2 regions of the Kitasatospora sp. NPDC052868 genome follow, and region 2 is predicted to be linked to the other one. Evidence: predicted binding sites of a transcription regulator. Region 2 holds the regulator's gene; the other holds the start of a gene.
The links. Region 2 encodes HspR, which represses chaperone genes until heat shock. Its sites were predicted from a motif close to TTGAGNNNNNNNNNCTCAA; they were not measured.
Positions count from the first base shown of each region.

Region 1 (5,816 bases), on a different contig from region 2:
CGAGCGGCGGTTCGGGACACGGGCCCCCCGGAGGCCCGGTGCCCGAGGCGCCGCTAGGAGAGCGGGGCCTCCAGTGCGTAGCCGACGCCGTGCACGGTGCGGATCCAGCTGGCGCCGATCTTCCGGCGCAGCGCCTTGACGTGGCTGTCGACGGTGCGGGTGCCGGACGCGTCCGTCCAGTCCCAGACCTCGGCCAGCAGCTGCTCGCGGGTGAGTACCGCGCGCGGCTGGGCGGCCAGGCAGGCGAGCAGGTCGAACTCGGTCGGCGTCAGGTGGACGTCGCCCGAGGCCAGCCGGACCCGGCGCTGCACGTGGTCGATCTCCAGTTCGCCGAAGCGCAGGCTGCCGAGTGCGGGCGTCCTGGCCGCCTGCTGGGCGCGCTCGACGCGGCGCAGCAGGACGTTGACCCGGGCCGCCAGCTCGCGCATGGAGAAGGGTTTGGTCATGTAGTCGTCGGCTCCGACGCCGAGGCCGACCAGCAGGTCCGTCTCGTCGTCGCGCGCGGTCAGCATCAGAACCGGCACCGGGCGCTGGGCCTGGATCCGGCGGCACACCTCAAGGCCGTCGAAGCCGGGCAGCATGATGTCGAGGACCACCAGGTCCGGCTGCCAGGTGTGGAAGCCGTCGACGGCGCCAGGGCCGTCGTGGGCCACGGCGACCTTGAAGCCCTCCGCACCCAGTCGGGCCGCGATCGACTCGGCGATCGTCGGCTCGTCCTCCACCACCAGCACTCTGCGCTGGCTGCTCACCGTGCCGCCGCTGTTGTTGTTGTCCTGCTGAATTTCTGTCACGGTCACGCCACCGCCCCCAGGGCTGCGGGCCGGCCACCTGTGGGGATGGCGGGGCTCCGCTCGTAGTCTTGTTCCGTCGTGGACTGTGCCGGGTCCGCCGTCCCGCTCCGTCGTGTGTGCGGATCAGGGGGACGGGTGTGGACCGCCCACCCCTCCCGCACACTTCGCAGCGTACGGACAACGGGTGCTTCCCGGCAGGTGGACCGGACATTTCCGGCCCGTGGGCCGGCTGTCCGGCCGCCCTCGGGCCCACTCGCAAGTGGGCACGGGGCGATACCTTACCCGGCGATTTTTCACTCCGTAACGGTACGTATGCAGTTGATTCGGCGCCAAGCCGCCGGTCAGGGCCACTACTCGTGCGTAAACGGAGTGCAGGTCCGTACCAATGCCGAGCCCGGGCCGGACACCGTTTTCACGGGGTATTCCCAGCTGGCTCCCAGGACCGGGACGTACCGTGGTCACGACAAGTCGCGGGGGTGGGATCTCCGGCGCGCGCCGGTACGTTGGGCATCGGACGGGTCCGGTGGCTGCGGGGTCTGGAGCGGAGACGGCATGGCGGAGCTGCGCAAGGATGCGGTGCGGGTCGGATCGCGCCCCGGGCCGCAGGTCGGGCCCGCCGCGGGGCCGCCGTACGGCATGCTGCGCCTCGGTCTGCGGGCCGGCGTCGCCGACTGGATCCTGGCCCGGGTGCCGACGCCCCGGCGCAACCCCTTCGCGCTCGGCTACCTCGCGGTGGTCGGAGCCACCACCACCTTCGCCAGGCTCGCCGACCCGGAGCTGGTGCTGCGCCTCCAGGAGGCGTCCAGCTCGGACGGGCACAACCTGTTGCACCATCCCGTGCGCGCGCTGCTGTTCAGCGGCTTCTGGGTCGCCGGTCCGGTCTGGATGCCCTACCTGTGGGCCTTCGCCTTCACCATCGCCCCGCTGGAGCGCCGGGTCGGGGCGGGCCGGGCGGCCGCGGTGTTCGCGATCGGGCACGTCACGGCCACCGTGCTGTCCCAGGCGGTGGTGCTGGCCGCGGTCGCGACCGGGCGGATGGAGTCCGCGGCGCTGGACCACCTGGACATCGGCGTCAGCTACGGCGTGCTGGCGAGCCTGGGCGCGCTGGCCGGGCTGCTCCCGCCCGGCGGCAGGCTGTCGGTGCTCGGCGGGGCCGGGGTGCTGATCGCCGACCAGATCCTCACCGACCGGGACCTCGTGACCGGGGTCGGCCACCCGGTGGCGCTGCTGGCCGGGGTGGCGCTCTGGCGCTGGCTGCGCCGCGGCCCCGGCCGGCGGCTGCCGCTGCGGCGCTCCCGGGTGGCGCCCGGCGCCCAGCCGGCGGCCTCGCGGGCGTCCGGCTCCGGCGCGGCGGTCCTCGACCGCGCGTAGGCCTGCCCGGTCGATCTTGCCGGGCACGCCGCAGAGTGTTTTTTGACAGGCCCCGAGGGCTCCTTCCCTGTTCGCTCACGGCGAACGAATCCCCGGGAACATCCGGCGCCCGCCAAACCTTAGTCAGGTCAGCTCAACTTCGCTGACTGGGGAGAGATCATGGCATCGACGTCCACACCGCTCACCCTGCCCGTGCTGCCGCTCGACGACGAGGTCGTGCTCCCGGGCATGGTCGTCCCGTTGGACCTCAAGGACACCGAGGTGCGCGCCGCGGTCGAGGCCGCCCGCGCGGCGGCCGGGGCCGGGAGGCCCGAGGTACTGCTCGTCCCGCGGGTGGACGGCTCGTACGCGGCCGTCGGCACGCTGGCCACCGTCGAGCAGGTCGGCCGGCTGGCCGACGGCGACCCGGCCGCGCTGGTCCGCGCCGTGCGCCGGGTCCGGATCGGCGTCGGCACCACCGGGCCCGGCGCCGCGCTCTGGGTGGAGACCACGCCGTTCCGCGAGTCCGCCGTCGCCACCCCGCTGACCGGCCGCTCCGCCGAGCTGGTCAGGGAGTACAAGACGCTCTCCACCCAGTGGCTGCGCAAGCGCGGCGCCTGGCAGATCGTCGACCGGGTGGCCCAGATCGAGGGCGTCGGCGAGCTGGCCGACAACATCGGCTACGCGCCCTTCGCCACCGCCGAGCAGAAGCTCAAGGTGCTGCTGGAGGCGGACCAGACGGCCCGCCTGGAGTACGCGCTGACGCTGCTGCGCGACCACCTCGCCGAGGAGGAGGTCAACGACACCATCCGCAAGGACGTCGAGGAGGGCGTCGCCAAGCAGCAGAAGGAGTTCCTGCTCCGCCGCCAGCTGGAGGCCGTCCGCAAGGAGCTGGCCGAGCTGAACGGAGACCCGGCCGACGAGGAGGGCGACTACCGCGCCCGGGTCGAGGCCGCGGACCTGCCCGAGAAGGTCCGCGAGGCCGCCCTCAAGGAGGTCGACAAGCTGGAGCGCGCCTCCGACCAGTCGCCCGAGGGCTCCTGGATCCGCACCTGGCTGGACACCGTCCTGGAGCTCCCGTGGAGCGAGCGCACCGAGGACGCCTACGACATCGCCGGCGCCCGCGCGGTGCTGGACGCGGACCACGCCGGTCTCGCCGACGTCAAGGACCGGATCGTCGAGTACCTCGCGGTGCGCAAGCGCCGGGCCGACCAGGGGCTCGGCCTGGTCGGCGGCCGACGCGGCGGCGCGGTGCTGGCGCTGGTCGGCCCGCCCGGCGTCGGCAAGACCTCGCTCGGCGAGTCGGTGGCCCGCGCCATGGGGCGCAAGTTCGTCCGGGTCGCGCTCGGCGGCGTCCGGGACGAGGCGGAGATCCGCGGCCACCGGCGCACCTACGTCGGCGCGCTGCCCGGCCGCCTGGTGCGGGCCGTCAAGGAGGCCGGCTCGATGAACCCGGTCGTCCTGCTGGACGAGATCGACAAGGTCGGCTCCGACTACCGGGGCGACCCGGCGGCCGCGCTGCTGGAGGTGCTGGACCCGGCGCAGAACCACACCTTCCGCGACCACTACCTGGAGGTCGAGCTGGACCTCTCCGACGTGGTCTTCCTCGCCACCGCCAACGTGTTGGAGGCCATCCCCGAGCCGCTGCTCGACCGGATGGAGCTGGTCCGGCTCGACGGCTACACCGAGGACGAGAAGGTCGTCATCGCCCGGGACCACCTGCTCCCGCGCCAGCTGGAGAAGGCGGGCCTGCGCAGCGAGGAGGTCGCGGTCGACGAGGCGGCGCTGCGCCGGCTGGCCGGGGAGTACACCCGCGAGGCGGGCGTCCGCAACCTCGAGCGCTCGATCGCCCGGGTGCTGCGCAAGGTCGCCGCGCAGAGCGAGCTGGGCGAGCGGAAGCTGCCCGCCGCGATCGGCGCCGACGAGCTGCGGGCCCTGATCGGCCGGCCGCACCACGTCCCCGAGGCCGCCCAGGAGCCGGCCGAGCGGCGCACCGCCGTCCCCGGGGTGGCCACCGGACTCGCGGTGACCGGCGCCGGCGGCGACGTCCTCTACATCGAGGCCTCGCTCGCCGACGCCGAGACCGGCGGCACCGGGCTCACCCTGACCGGACAGCTGGGGGACGTCATGAAGGAGTCCGCGCACATCGCGCTCTCCTTCCTGCGCTCGCGCGGCGCCGAGCTGGAGCTGCCGGTCACCTCGCTGCGGGACCGCGGCGTCCACCTGCACGTCCCCGCCGGGGCCGTGCCCAAGGACGGCCCGAGCGCCGGCATCACCATGACGACCGCGCTGGCCTCACTGCTCTCCGGCCGCCGGGTGCGCACCGACGTGGCGATGACGGGCGAGGTCTCGCTGACCGGGCGGGTGCTGCCGATCGGCGGGGTGAAGCAGAAGCTGCTCGCCGCCGACCGGGCCGGGGTCAGCACGGTGATCATCCCCAAGCGCAACGAGGCCGACCTGGACGACGTCCCGGCCGAGGTGCTGGAGCGGCTCACCGTCCACCCGGTCGCGGACGTCCGGGAGGTGCTGAAGCTGGCCCTGGAGCCGGCCGAGGTGCTGGTGGCGGCCTGACGGAGGATCACCGGGCGGCCCGGCGGGGGGAGATGCCCCGCCGGGCCGCGGCCCGCTCTCTGAGACGGCCCTTGTGAGACACCCCGTCAGTGCGACACGCTGACGGGGTGAATCGCCATGTGTACCTGAGCCGTCGACTCGACGTCGACCTGGCGTACGCATGCTCCGCGATCTGTCGCCGCGCCGTCTGACCAGTGCGGTGATCCGCCCGGCCCCCGCCGGGACGCCCCAGCCGGGTGGAACGCACCGCCGTGCGCGGTACACCGTTTTCCACTCATCCGATGGGACATCTCCATGCGCTTCGCGCTGCCCACGCGCGCCGCCGTACTCGCGGCCGCCGCTCTCCTGCCGGTGGCCGCCGGCCCGGCCCACGCCGACCCGGCCCCCGGTCCGCTGCCGGTCCAGGCCGGCCCGGCCTTCGGCCCGATGCCGCCGCACAACCCGTACGCGGGCCCCGACGGCACCGCCACCATGCACGGCGACACCGGCTCCTCGGACGCCACCCCGCTGCCCGGGCCGAAGGCCGGACCGCTCGGCTCCGACCGGGTGGCCCTGCAGTCCGCCTGCCCGACGGTGCTGGTCGGCTCCGACGGCCTCCCCGTCGCGCTCTGCACCACGATCTTCGGGCTCACCCCGACCGTCCACCTGCTCGACCCCGCCGACGGCGGCTCGATCACCGAGCTGCCGCTCGCCAAGGGCTCGCTGCTCGGCGGTGTCTACGCCTACCTGGACGACGAGAACCGCCTGGTGGCCGTCGACGGGGACCGGAACCTGCTGCGGATCGGCCACCACCGCACCGCCTCCGGCGCCTGGACGCTGACCGTCGACAGCCGGCTGTCGCTGGCCGGCGCGGTGCCCGCCGACGACGCCGTCACCGGGGTGTCGCCCGACTGGCAGGGCCGGGTCTGGTTCGCCACCGGCGGCGGGGTGGTCGGCACCGCCGACGACCGCACCGGCGCCGTCCGCTCGCTCGCCCTGCCCGCGGGGGAGAAGGTCGCCAACTCGATCTCCACCGCCCCGGCCGGCACCGCCGTCGCCACCACGCACGCCACCTATCTGCTCACCGCCGCCGCCGACGGCACCCCGCAGATCGCCTGGCGCCAG
Region 1 covers NZ_JBITZW010000003.1:302,257-308,072, forward strand. The annotation lists gene ACIGZJ_RS07790 (response regulator transcription factor) at 54-791, opposite strand; gene ACIGZJ_RS07795 (rhomboid-like protein) at 1,344-2,162, shown strand; gene lon (endopeptidase La) at 2,322-4,712, shown strand; gene ACIGZJ_RS07805 (hypothetical protein) at 5,007-5,816, shown strand, end outside.
Region 1: lon (endopeptidase La) is a predicted target of HspR. The motif match lies at 2,281-2,299, and genes of this name have one in related genera.

Region 2 (5,816 bases):
CGCCGGCCCTCGGGGGCCTGGCTGTCGTGGTGACGCAGGTAGGGCTCGGTCATTGTCGACTCCGGGGGGAAGGCCGACCGGGTGGAGGATGCGGTGCCGGCAGGCGCTGCGGTTAGTTGCTGCTTCAAAGAATCTGTCACTGAACCAGGGCTGATATTTGACGGTACAGCGGCAAGATTTGCTGCCGGTCCTGGACCATCGGGAGCGAACTGATCGTCTATCAGTGCCGGCTGCCTCGTCCAGCGGTCCGCCCTGTCATCTGGATGCCTGGCAGAGAGATGACGCTCCTGATGCCATGGGGGAGATGACACTGCGGCAAGGTGTGCGGCATCATGTGGACGTTAGTGCTATTGGTCCACGCTCGTGGAGCTGGAGAAGGAGGCGTAAGTCCGTGTCTCGTATGTACCGACTTGCCCGTAAGGCCGTGCTGTCTGCCGTTGTCGGCGTCTCTCTTCTGGTTGTCGGCTCGCTTGCGGCCGGCAGTGCGCAGGCTGAGACCGTGAATGAGGCTGTCGCCAAGCCCCAGGTGCAGCTCATGATGGACGACTTTCACTGGTGATGTGCTGATCGGCCCGGGTGCGTGAGGCGTCCCGACCGGGTGGCGGAGCGCATGCCGAGGGCGTGCGGGCCGACGCGAACCGGTCGACGGATTCCTGAGCGGGTGCCGCCTGTGCGGGCGGTGGTCGCCCCGGGCCTGCCCTGAGCCTGTGCGGGCTTAGGGCGCACAGCGATGGCCGGTGTGCGTCGCCGGCCGGCTTTCCCTTGCCTCTTTCCCGGGTGCCGGGATCACGTGGGCCGCCTACTGGCGCGGTTCGTGGCCCGTCCTGGCCGCCTGGCCGAGTGCGTGGCCGAGCTGGAAGAGCGAGTCCACGTTGTATTCCTCGCGCAGTTCCGCAATATGCCGGGCAAGCGTTCGCTCGCTTATTCCGAGGCGCCGTGCGATTACCCGGTGATTGGTACCCGACAACAACAGGTCGATAATCGTCTGGCGGAGCTGCGAGACGACCTGGTGCGGAATGGTCCGATCGCCGTCGAAATCCAGAGCCCTGCTCCAGTTCCGCTCGAAGACCTCTTGGGCCAGGAAATCGATGACCGCGGAGTCGTGGACGAAGGCGGCCAGGTGGTCGCCCATGACCGGTATCACCGCCAGTCGCCGATTGACGATGAGCAGTCGGGCATAGGGCTCGTCCAGGGTCCTGAATTGCCAGCCCTCTTTGGCCAGGGTCGAGACGTAATCCCTGGTGGGTTGGTGGTGCCTGGTGCTGGCGTTGTAGATCGTCCGCATGGACGCCCCCTGGCGGATGATGTCCAGGTCGCGTTTCATGAACGAGGTCAGCAGTTCGGACGGCCGCGGTCCGCCCGGCTGCATGGCGAGGCCCTCGGTTATCTCACTGGCCATGGCCTGCTGGACCCGCTGGTTAATCAGCGCCCGGCCCTGGACGTATTCGATCGGGCCGCCGCTCTGGTCGGGGTTGTGGAAGGCCTCCGCCAGCTCGTTCAGGTCCCCGGGAATTGCCACCGCGCGGGACAGCAGGTCGAGCGCCTGCCGCTGCCAGGTGTGGCTCAGGCTGGCGGCGAGCTTGGCCGGGTCGGCGGCGATCAGTGAGCCGGGTTCGTCCAGGTCGGATATCAGGAGTCCGAGTTCCAGCAGCTCGTCGAGCGCGGCGCCCTCGTCCGGTGCACAGCCGCCGCGGCTGAGCCGGCCGTCCTCGTTCAACGCCTTCAGGTAGAGCCTGCGGGCATCGGAGGACAGGATGTGTGACCGACCGTGGTTGTTCACCAGCTGCTCTCGATCACTCACTGCGGGCTCCTTGTCGTCGACCGGACAATTCGTCAACGCGACTGAGGTCCGTTGTCTCGGGGGATCCTAGACGGAGACCTCGATCCGGCGCCCGGCCCGGTGAGAGCGCGGGCCGCCCGACGGCGGCCCGGAAGCAGCACTCTCTCACCAGACGCAAGCCGCCGGCACCCCCCGGACAGAGGGGAACCGGCGGTACGGGCATCGGGGCCGCGTCAGCGCTTCGGCCGCCACACCACGAGGGCGCTGGACTGGGTCGGCGGCTGGTACGGGACGAGGTCGCGGCGGTAGGAGGCGTGCACGGCGGCCTCCCGCTGCTGGAGCGCGGTGGCCGCGCCCTCGAGCGAGTCGGCGAGCTCGGCGATCCGGGACTGGAGGGCGGTGACCTGGTTCTCCAGCTCGATGATCCGCTTGATGCCGGCCAGGTTGATGCCCTCGTCCTGGGAGAGCCGCTGGACCTCGCGCAGCTGCTGGATGTCCCGGGCGGAGTAGCGCCGCCCGCGGCCGGCCGTCCGGTCGGGGCAGACCAGGCCGAGGCGGTCGTACTGGCGCAGGGTCTGCGGGTGCAGGCCGGAGAGCTCGGCGGCGACCGAGATCACGTAGACCGGGGTGTCCTCGGTGAGGACGTACTGCGGCGGCGGGGCGGCACGGCGGGCGCGCGGGGCGCTGCCGGGGAGACCCTCGCCGATACCGGGGCCGATGGGGCCGCTGTCGTGGATCATCTGGTCGTCACGCTCCCTTCGCCGCCCGGAACAGGGCGGCTCGCGGGTCGTCGGAGGCGGTGGCCTCGCGGTACTGCTCCAGTGCCGTCAGCGCGTCACCGGTGACGGCCTGCGGCACCGCGACCTCCACGGTGACCAGGAGGTCGCCGCGGGTGCCGTCCTTGCGGGTGGCGCCCTTTCCGCGGGCCCGCAGGGTGAGGCCGTTGGCACTGCCTGCGGGCAGCTTGAGCTTCACCGAGGGGCCGTTGAGCGTCGGCACCTCGATGGTGCCGCCGAGAGCCGCTTCGGGGAAGGTGACCGGTACCGTCACGGTCAGGTTGTCGCCCTTGCGCCCGAAGACCGGGTGGGTGTCGACGTGGACGGTGACGTAGAGGTCGCCGGAGACGCCGCCGCGCTCGCCCTGGGCGCCCTTGCCCTTGAGGCGGATCCGCTGGGCGTCCTGGACGCCGGCGGGGATCCGGACCTGCATGGTGCGGGCCGAGGTGGCCTTGGCGCTGCCGTGGCAGTCGGGGCACGGGTCGTCGACGATCATGCCCCGGCCGCGGCAGTCCCGGCACGGCTCGGAGAGCGCGAAGGCGCCCTGGCCGCGGCTGACGGTGCCGGCGCCGACGCAGGTCGGACAGACCCGGGGGGTGGAGCCGGTCCTGGCACCGGTGCCGTTGCAGGTGCGGCAGGGGGCCTGACTGGTCATCCGCAGCGGGACGGTCGCGCCGTCCACCGCCTCCTCGAAGGAGAGCGTCACCTCGGTCTCGACGTCGGCGCCGCGCCGGGGCTGGGCCTGCCGGGTGCCGCCGCGGTTGAACAGGCCGCCGAAGACGTCGCCGATCCCGCCCCCGCCACCGCCCTGGCTGCCGCTGAAGAGGTCCCCGAAGTCGAAGCTGTGGTTGCCGTTGCCGGGGCCGCCGGAGCGGAAGCCGCCGTTGGCGAAGAGGGTGCGCGCCTCGTCGTACTCCTTGCGGCGCTTCTCGTCCGACAGGACGTCATACGCCTCGGAGATGTCCTTGAACCGGTCCTCGGCCTTGACGTCGCCCTTGTTGGCGTCGGGGTGGAACTCGCGCGCCAGCTTGCGGTAGGTCTTCTTGATCTCGGTGGCGGAGGCGTCCTTGGGCACGCCGAGGACCTTGTAGTAGTCCTTCTCCACGTAGTCCTTGCCGCTCATGGCTGCCGCCACCTCCCGAGACCCATAGTCAGTGCAGTGCCACCTGCGGTGTCAATAGCGAGCGCGCCGCGGAGTCGTACGCCGTACGGGACGACGGTGTACGACTCCGCAGCGCAGGGGTGTTCAGCTGTCCGCGCCACCGTCGGCCTTGTCCGACTCCGCGGACTTCGACGACTCGGCGTCCGGCCCGGAGGTGGTCTGGGTGCCCGGCTGGGGCTCCGCGACCGCCACCATCGCCGGGCGGATGATCCGCTCGCCGATCCGGTAGCCGGGCTGGAGGATCTGGACACAGGTGTCCTCGGTGACGTCCGAGGAGTAGCTGTGCATGAGCGCCTCGTGCATGGTCGGGTCGAAGGGCTCGCCCTCCTTGCCGAACTGCTGCAGGCCCAGCTTGGCCACGACCGTCTCCAGCGACTCGGCGACGGACTTGAAGCCGCCCGTCACCTCGCCGTGCTCGCGGGCCCGGCCGATGTCGTCCAGCACCGGGATCAGGGACTCCAGGATGTTGGAGACCGCGATCTCGCGGACCGTCAGACGGTCGCGCTCGACCCGCTTGCGGTAGTTCTGGTACTCGGCCTGGAGGCGCTGGAGGTCGGCGGTCCGCTCGGCCAGCTCGCGCTTGGCCGTGGCGGCGTCGTCCCCGGCGGAGTCCCCGGCCGCGGCGGCCTCCTCGGCCGCCTTGATCACGGCCTCCTCGGCGGCGGAGTCGTCGCCGGGCTCAGCACCCTGCGGCTTCTCCGTCATGCCGCACCGCCCTTGGGCTTCTCGTCGTCCACGATCTCGGCGTCGACGACGTCGTCGTCCTTGGCACCGGCGGCGTCGTCGGCCGGGGCGGAGGAGGCGGCGTCGGCGTTGGCGTAGAGCGCCTGGCCGAGCTTCTGGGCGGTGGTGGAGACCTTCTCGGTCGCCTCGCGGATGGCCGCGATGTCCTCGCCCTTCAGGGCCTCCTTGAGCTCGCCGATGGCGGCCTCGACCTCGCCCTTGACGTCGGCCGGGAGCTTGTCGGCGTTGTCCGCGATGAACTTCTCGGTCGAGTAGACGAGCTGCTCGGCCTGGTTGCGGGTCTCGACCGACTCGCGGCGCTTGTGGTCCTCCTCCGCGTACTGCTCGGCCTCGCGCATCATGCGCTCGATGTCGTCCTTCGGCAGCGCGGAGCCGCCGGTGACGGTCATCTTCTGCTCCTTGCCGGTGCCGAGGTCCTTCGCGCCGACGTGCATGATGCCGTTGGCGTCGATGTCGAAGGTGACCTCGATCTGGGGCAGGCCGCGGGGGGCCGGCGGGAGACCGGTCAGCTCGAACATGCCGAGCTTCTTGTTGTACGCGGCGATCTCGCGCTCGCCCTGGTAGACCTGGATCTGCACGGACGGCTGGTTGTCCTCGGCCGTGGTGAAGATCTCGGAGCGCTTGGTCGGGATCGTGGTGTTGCGCTCGATCAGCTTGGTCATGATGCCGCCCTTGGTCTCGATGCCGAGGGACAGCGGGGTGACGTCGAGCAGCAGGACGTCCTTGACCTCGCCCTTGAGGACACCGGCCTGGAGCGCGGCGCCGATGGCGACGACCTCGTCCGGGTTGACGCCCTTGTTGGCGTCCTGCCCGCCGGTCATCTCCTTGACGAGCTCGGCGACGGCCGGCATCCGGGTGGAGCCACCGACCAGGACGACGTGGTCGATCTCGGAGAGCGAGATGCCCGCGTCCTTGATCACGTTGTGGAACGGCGTCTTGCAGCGCTCCAGCAGGTCGGCGGTGAGCTGCTGGAACTGGGCCCGGGTGAGCTTCTCGTCCAGGTGCAGCGGGCCCTCGGCGGAGGCCGTGATGTAGGGCAGGTTGATCGAGGTCTCGGAGGACGAGGACAGCTCGATCTTGGCCTTCTCGGCGGCCTCGCGCAGACGCTGCAGGGCCATCTTGTCCTTGGACAGGTCGACGCCGTGGCCGGCCTGGAAGACCTTCACCAGGTGGTCGACGACCTTCTGGTCCCAGTCGTCACCACCGAGGTGGTTGTCACCGTTGGTGGCCTTCACCTCGACGACCCCGTCGCCGATCTCCAGCAGGGAGACGTCGAAGGTGCCGCCGCCGAGGTCGAAGACCAGGATGGTCTGGTCGTCCTTGTCCAGGCCGTAGGCCAGCGCGGCCGCGGTGG
Region 2 covers NZ_JBITZW010000004.1:128,152-133,967, forward strand. The annotation lists gene ACIGZJ_RS09160 (hypothetical protein) at 1-53, opposite strand, end outside; gene ACIGZJ_RS09165 (hypothetical protein) at 392-559, shown strand; gene ACIGZJ_RS09170 (hypothetical protein) at 800-1,801, opposite strand; gene ACIGZJ_RS09175 (heat shock protein transcriptional repressor HspR) at 2,014-2,520, opposite strand; gene dnaJ (molecular chaperone DnaJ) at 2,528-3,679, opposite strand; gene grpE (nucleotide exchange factor GrpE) at 3,803-4,423, opposite strand; gene dnaK (molecular chaperone DnaK) at 4,420-5,816, opposite strand, start outside.